Regions from separate parts of the Metabacillus herbersteinensis genome, predicted to be linked through region 1. Evidence: riboswitches for the same ligand, from Rfam matches in the RefSeq annotation. Region 1 holds a riboswitch; each other region holds the start of a gene.

Evidence for each region. A riboswitch is a leader RNA that binds a small molecule or an ion and turns the genes downstream of it on or off. The one in region 1 is predicted to bind S-adenosylmethionine.
Region 2: another riboswitch for S-adenosylmethionine. It lies ahead of ACFFIX_RS07180 (YezD family protein); the one in region 1 lies ahead of mtnK (S-methyl-5-thioribose kinase).
Region 3: another riboswitch for S-adenosylmethionine. It lies ahead of ACFFIX_RS10585 (methionine biosynthesis PLP-dependent protein); the one in region 1 lies ahead of mtnK (S-methyl-5-thioribose kinase).

Annotation. Positions count from the first base shown of each region.
Region 1 is NZ_JBHLVO010000002.1:94,953-97,221, reverse strand. Features, by position in the region: gene ACFFIX_RS03450 (carbon-nitrogen family hydrolase) at 1-210, shown strand, start outside; SAM riboswitch class I at 896-1,054, shown strand; gene mtnK (S-methyl-5-thioribose kinase) at 1,158-2,269, shown strand, end outside.
Region 2 is NZ_JBHLVO010000004.1:63,075-65,343, forward strand. Features, by position in the region: gene pyrE (orotate phosphoribosyltransferase) at 1-362, shown strand, start outside; SAM riboswitch class I at 960-1,071, shown strand; gene ACFFIX_RS07180 (YezD family protein) at 1,197-1,340, shown strand; gene ACFFIX_RS07185 (phosphoadenylyl-sulfate reductase) at 1,450-2,151, shown strand; gene cysP (sulfate permease) at 2,168-2,269, shown strand, end outside.
Region 3 is NZ_JBHLVO010000007.1:12,857-15,125, forward strand. Features, by position in the region: gene metC (cystathionine beta-lyase) at 1-199, opposite strand, end outside; gene ACFFIX_RS10585 (methionine biosynthesis PLP-dependent protein) at 186-1,310, opposite strand; SAM riboswitch class I at 1,655-1,798, opposite strand; gene ACFFIX_RS10590 (SCO family protein) at 1,876-2,269, opposite strand, start outside.

The DNA of each region.
Region 1 (2,269 bases):
TGCTATGTTATCGCATGCAATCGATCAGGCAGTGACCCAAACAATGTTTTTGCTGGACACTCCATGATTATTGATCCATGGGGAGAAATCCTTGCAGAAGCCGACGAAAACAGCGGTTTTATCTCCGCTTCCCTCGATTTACAAAAGGTAAAAGAAGTTCGAAAACAAATCCCAATCTTTGAAGATCGGTTGCCAGAGTTTTACGATTGACAACAAGCTCTTGTGTAAAATGTTTTTATATAAATTTAAAAAACATATTGACAATTCTAAAATAATATTGGTAAGATTCTCATCAAGCAAACAAAATTTGTTAAAACAAAAAGTTCTGAATTTACAGTGTTATCAATATCCTTTATCAAGCTAGTAAAATGCTAAGCTATTTGACTAAAGGAATAGCATAGTTTTAAGTTGTTACTTTTCTAGAACTGACAATTTAATAAAAGCTTAAAATTTGACGAAGGAGAACCGAGTAGTTCAAGGCGGCGAAGGAATGAGGAGCAGAGTGTATAGGTAATACATGAGCACCGGAATGACGAGCCAACGAAGAAATGCGAAGGTTATCGTTTGGCGAATTTTAAGCTACATAATTTAATAAGAGTTTTAAAAAGACGTTCGAGAAGCGAGAAGATCAAGGCAGCGAAGGAGCGAGGAGCGGAGTGTATGAGTAATACATGAGCACCGGAGTGACGATTTAACGCAGAGATTCGAAGCTTATCAGGGTGGTCTTTAGAACTTACAATTTAATAAAAGCTTAAAATTTGACGAAGGAGAACCGAGTAGTTCGAGGCGGCGAAGGAATGAGGAGCAGAGTGTATAGGTAATACATGAGCACCGGAATGACGAGCCAACGAAGAAATGCGAAGGTTATCGTTTGGCGAATTTTAAGCTACATTATCTCTTATCAAGAGTTGGCAGAGGGTATTGGCCCAATGACGCCGCAGCAACCGACCATAATACCATTGTGAAATGGGGCGCAGAAATTTTGCGCCGGGGTTTCCCCATAAGGCACGGTGCTAATTCCATCAGAAAGTTTTTTATTTCTGACAGATGAGAGGTGCGAAGCATAGTCTTCAAGCCTCTTTCTTTTTGTGGAAAGGGGCTTTTCTTATGTTAAAAAAGCCCCCTCCACCAAACTAATTCATTGGGGGAATCTAAAAATGACTGTATCTAAATCATCTATTTATGAACCACTTACTGAAAATACGGCTGTTGCTTTGACTGTTCGTTTACAACTTTTTGAAGATAGCAGTGTTTTAACTTGCAAGGAAATTGGCGATGGAAACTTAAACTTGGTGTTTCACATTAAAGATCAATTGACAAACAATGGGATTATTATTAAGCAGGCCTTGCCTTATGCGAAAGTAATTGGTGAAAGCTGGCCGCTGACATTAGACCGCGCTCGCATTGAAAGTTCAGCCCTATTAAAACAAGCAGAAGTTGTGCCTACATTAGTTCCAAAGATTTTTTATACAGACGAATCTTTAGCAATCACCGTGATGGAGGATTTGTCTCATCTACAAATTTCAAGAGCTGCGTTACTTGATGGAAAAGACCTACCTCTTCTCTCAGAACATATCGGAGAATTTCTCGCGAAAACGTTATTTTACACATCTGATTATGCGTTAGATCCTAGGAAGAAAAAGCAATTGGTCAAACAATTTTCGAACCCTGATCTTTGTAAAATTACCGAAGATTTCGTGTTCACAGATCCATTCTTTGATGTTGAATCGAACAATTTCGAGGAAGAATTACGGACTGATGTAGAACGCATCTGGAATGATACACATTTAAAACTAGAGGTTGCCAAGCTCAAACAAAAATTCTTAACGAGTGCTGAAGCTCTTGTTCATGGTGATCTTCATACCGGTAGTATTTTTGCTAGTGAATCCAAAACAAAAGTAATTGATCCAGAGTTTGCTTATTATGGACCTCTAGGCTTTGATATTGGACACTTCTTCGCCAACCTACTCTTAAACTCACTATCTCGCGCCGAAGAAAACAGAGAAGTATTGTTCAAACATATTGAAACAACCTGGGCCGTTTTTACTCGCGAATTTACGAAAGCATGGGAAAACGATAGTTTAGAAGTTTTTACAAAAGTAGAAGGCTACCTCGAAGATGTATTATCACAAGTGTTTGAAGACGCAATTGGCTATGCTGGTGTTGAGATGATTCGACGTACAATCGGTTTAGCACATGTTGCTGACTTAGACACCATTGAGCCTTTAGAAAGAAGAATTGAAGCGAAGCAAACAGCTCTTGCAATCGG
Region 2 (2,269 bases), on a different contig from region 1:
ATGTACGCAGTAAAGCAAAAGGTCATGGAAAAGGGAATCAAATCGAAGGCAAAGTATTGCCAAACCAAAAGGTTGTCGTCGTTGAGGATTTAATCTCAACAGGTGGGAGCGCGATCACAGCAGTTGAAGCACTTCGAGCGGAAGGCTGTGAAGTACTTGGTGTTGTCTCCATTTTTACATATGGACTTTCAGTTGGAAAAGAATTGCTAGAAGAAGCTAACATTAAAGCCCATTCCTTAAGTGATTATGAAGCCTTAATACAAGTAGCAGTAGAAGAGGGTTATGTTTCAGAAAAGGATGTACAAAAGCTAAAGAATTGGCGAGAAGATCCTTCTAGCGACAACTGGATGCTGACTATTTAAAAGGGATAAAAGGAGTAGAGGAGACATTAAACCGTCTATTCTATTCCTTTTCTTTAAATGAACCAAATGAATACAGATAAGCCAAACCCGATTAGACCTATTAAGAGAAAACTAGTGTGATAGATTAGCTTCACTTTTGTATCTGGTATCCGTATCAGTAGTAAGAAGTTCCAAAAAAGTAGACCAGTTATAGAAAACCAAAACATTTGACCAGTGACAGATTTCTTCAAATCCTCTAAAAATTCCTTGTTCGAACTAAACGTCAAGCAATGTGCAAGTCCTACACAAAAAAAGTAAATCCCCACGATAGAACTAAGTATCTTTATGTATAAATCCAAGCTAATCACCTCTATATCTTAAAGGTAGTCTTACATATAAAACGTTCAAAATGCAGAAAAGTTCCACTTTTTAAAATAAAAAAATAACAAATCTAGGAATAAAAGGTTTGGTTTACTATAAATTTCAAGGGTAACTTTGTCAATAAGCAGGAAGAAATTTGGGTAATTTTTCCCATTTTAAAATAAATATTAATCCTATCAGTAAACTCGGGTTGACTTTTGTTTGAATTGTGCTAAAATTTGAAAATAATAGCATAACTTCTTATCAAGAGTGGTGAAGGGAACTGGCCCGAGGAAACCCGGCAACCTGCTGATATTTTTCAGTAAGGTGCTAATTCCAGCAAAATGAAGCCCATTTTGAAAGATAAGGTATATCCATACCTACTTCTTTCCATTCTGGAGAGAATTTTTTCGTTTATGAGTTCTATTCATAAGTTCCTAGTTTAAGAGAAGATCATCTCTTTAGAAGCATGGTAGGTTTTTTAGGGGGAGTTATATGGGGAACGAAGAGCAATTTGATGCTGTAGCGAATAAACTAAAGGAAATGCTAAACACGATGAAATATGGATCCATTACGCTTGTCATTCAAGATGGAAAAGTAATTCAGCTTGAGAAAAATGAAAAAGTACGGTTAAAGTGAAAAAATGCTGACTAGACAAACTAGAGGCGATCTTATCTTTCGTTGTAAATCAACGATCGGTATAGTCGTTTTTTCTTTAACAACAAATGCTAAAGAGGTGATTTAAGCTATGTTAACGTATGAAACTTGGAGTCCCCCTGAGGGTGAGTTTGATCTCGATGATCGGTATAAGGGTGCATTAAATGTCTTAAGCTGGGCGTACCAAGAGTACGGTGAAAATGTTGTGTATGCGTGTAGTTTTGGGATAGAAGGAATTGTGTTAATTGATTTAATAGCAAAAGTAAAACCAGATGCCAAGATCGTTTTCTTAGATACAGATGTCCATTTCAAAGAAACGTACGAGTTAATTGATAAGGTGAAACTTAAGTATCCATCTCTTCGGATTGAGCTTAAAAAGCCAAAGTTAACTTTAGAGGAACAAGCCAAGAAATACGGTGAAAAACTTTGGGAACGAGAACCAAATTCATGCTGCGAAATTCGTAAAATCTTGCCTTTACAAGAAACATTAAGTGGATCTGTTGCCTGGATTTCTGGCTTAAGACGCGAGCAATCAGAAACAAGAAAATCAGTCAATTTTATAAACAAAGATGATCGATTTCAGTCCATAAAAATTTGTCCGCTTATCCATTGGACTTGGAAGGAAATATGGAGATATGTTCACAAAAACGATCTCGATTACAATCCATTACACGACAAAGGATACCCTAGTATTGGGTGTTTCCACTGTACCAAGCCTGCTTTTGATGAAAGTGATTTACGAGCAGGAAGATGGACAGGACAAATGAAAACAGAATGTGGCCTCCATCAATAGGAGGAAGGGTGAGTAGATGCTAGAGATCATTGCGTTTTCAATCAGTCTATTTTTTGCAATGAACATTGGAGCAAGTGGTGCAGCGGCATCTATGGGTGTTGCATATGGCTCTGGAGCC
Region 3 (2,269 bases), on a different contig from region 1:
ACTCTGCGATCGCGTTTTCCAGAGCTTCTCTGGTCGGGTTTCCAGACCGACTGTAATCGTATTTCCCAAACTCTTCAATATCAACTTGATGAAAAGTGGAGGAGTGATGAATCGGAACACTTACTGCCCCTGTTTCCTTGTCGACCTTTGAATCGTTATGCAACAGTTTCGTCTGAAACGTCCATTCAGAGTTGCTCAACAGCTTCAGCTCCCTTCATAGTTGAAAAGGCTTTTTGCAAATCTGCCTTAATGTCTTCCGCATGTTCAATTCCTACTGAAAATCGTAAAAGACGATTACACACTCCATTAGCTGCTCTTACTTCTTCTGGAATATCCATATGTGTTTGCGTTGCAGGATAGGTGATAAAGCTCTCCACTCCGCCTAAGCTCTCCGCAAACGTGATCGTATTTAGATTTTTTAAAAACGGATTAATCCATTCTTCCCTTTGTAGTCGGAACGAGATCATGCCGCCTTTTCCTGGGTATAAAACATCTGTTACTTCGGGCTGCTGCTCCAAAAATTCGACCAATTCCTGTGCGTTACTTTGATGCTGCTTCATTCTCAGTGATAAAGTTTTCATTCCTCGTATTAACAACCACGAATCAAAAGGTGATAATACAGCGCCGATTGCGTTTTGATGTTCAGCAAACGCAACAGTAAGCTCCTCCCCTTTTGTTACTACTAAACCTGCGAGCACATCATTGTGTCCACCTAAGTACTTTGTTGCGCTATGGATTACAATGTCGGCTCCATCAAGAATTGGTTTTTGAATAACAGGTGTGTAAAAGGTGTTATCAACGATTACTAGTATGTTGTGACGTTTAGCTAGGCTTGCCAGCTCCTTTATATTTGCTTCTTGCATTAAAGGGTTTGTTGGCGTTTCAATGAACAATGCTTTTGTTTGTGATGATATTCTCTGTTCTGTAGCATTTAAATCTGTAAAGTCATCGTATTGAAATTGTAGTCCATATTTCCTCCATTCTTTTTCAAACAAGCGGTACGTTCCGCCGTATAAATCTGAGGACACGATGAGCTCATCTCCACTTTCAAACAGGGCCATGATCGTTTGAATGGCTGCCATTCCAGAACTAAAAGCAAATCCTCCAGTGCCATGCTCTAAATCTGCTATTGCGTCTTCTACAAGCCTACGGGTTGGATTACCAGTCCGAATGTAATCAAAACCAGTCGATTCCCCGATTCCAGCATGTCGATAGGCTGTTGAAAAATAAACGGGTGGATTAACGGTTCCTGTGACTTTTTCACTTCGATTGCCAATTTGCGCTAGCTTTGTTTCAATTCTTTGATTCATGATTGTCACCATCCTTAGGAATATGTAGTCTTTTGATTTGGGATGTGTGAAGAAGCTTGTAAAAAAACAAAAAGACTTCCTCATGTAGAAGAAGTCTTGGTATGTTATAGTCGGCTTCTTCTTATCTTGCAAGCGAAAGGTGTTGCTTGCTGGAGTTAGCACCTTGGCACTCGGAAGATTTTTGGAAGGTAGATTGATTTTAGCTGGTTAGGTTTAAACATAGAGCCTAGAGGTTTTCTGGTTTAGCTGCAAGCATTCGCTTGCACGTCACGCTGACGCGTGACTGCGTTTGATAATAAAAAATTGCTTCGAACAAACAAGGGCGCTTTGTTCGCTTCAATTTTTTATTATCAAACGGCTAAATCAGAAAACAACATAGTTTTTGTGTTTAAACCTGGCAAAAATCAATCGATCCAAGAGTCTTCACTCGTTATTGACCGGTTGCTGAGGCTTCATAGGGCCAGTCCCTCTGCCTCTCTTGATAAGAAAGTATTATGAAATTTTTGAATTGTTTATGTTTTTTACTACTTTACCTTATTCCAGTACGAATTGCAAGAGTCTTATGTTAATTTAGTAGCTTTATATCTTCAATTATTTTATCGTAGGGTACGTCTGAGACTCCGTCGTATTGTTCTAGGATCGTGTTTCCTTTGATGAGATAGATGTTTGTGCTGTGTACGAATTGGCTGGAGCCTTCGACTTTTGCTGCTGGGGCCATGAAGCCTTTGTTTGAGAAGGTTTCGATTTCTGCTTGATCATAGCCTGTTAGGAAGTCCCAGTTGGTAAAGTCTGCTCCGAATTGTTCACCAAATGTTTTTACAACCGCTTTTGTATCATTGTCAGGGTCGACTGAGAATGACACCATATTCACATCTAGATTTTTGTCTTTTATTTGTTGCTGTAATTTTGCCATGTGGGCAGTCATTGGTGAACATACCGTGTCGCAATTTGTGAAAATA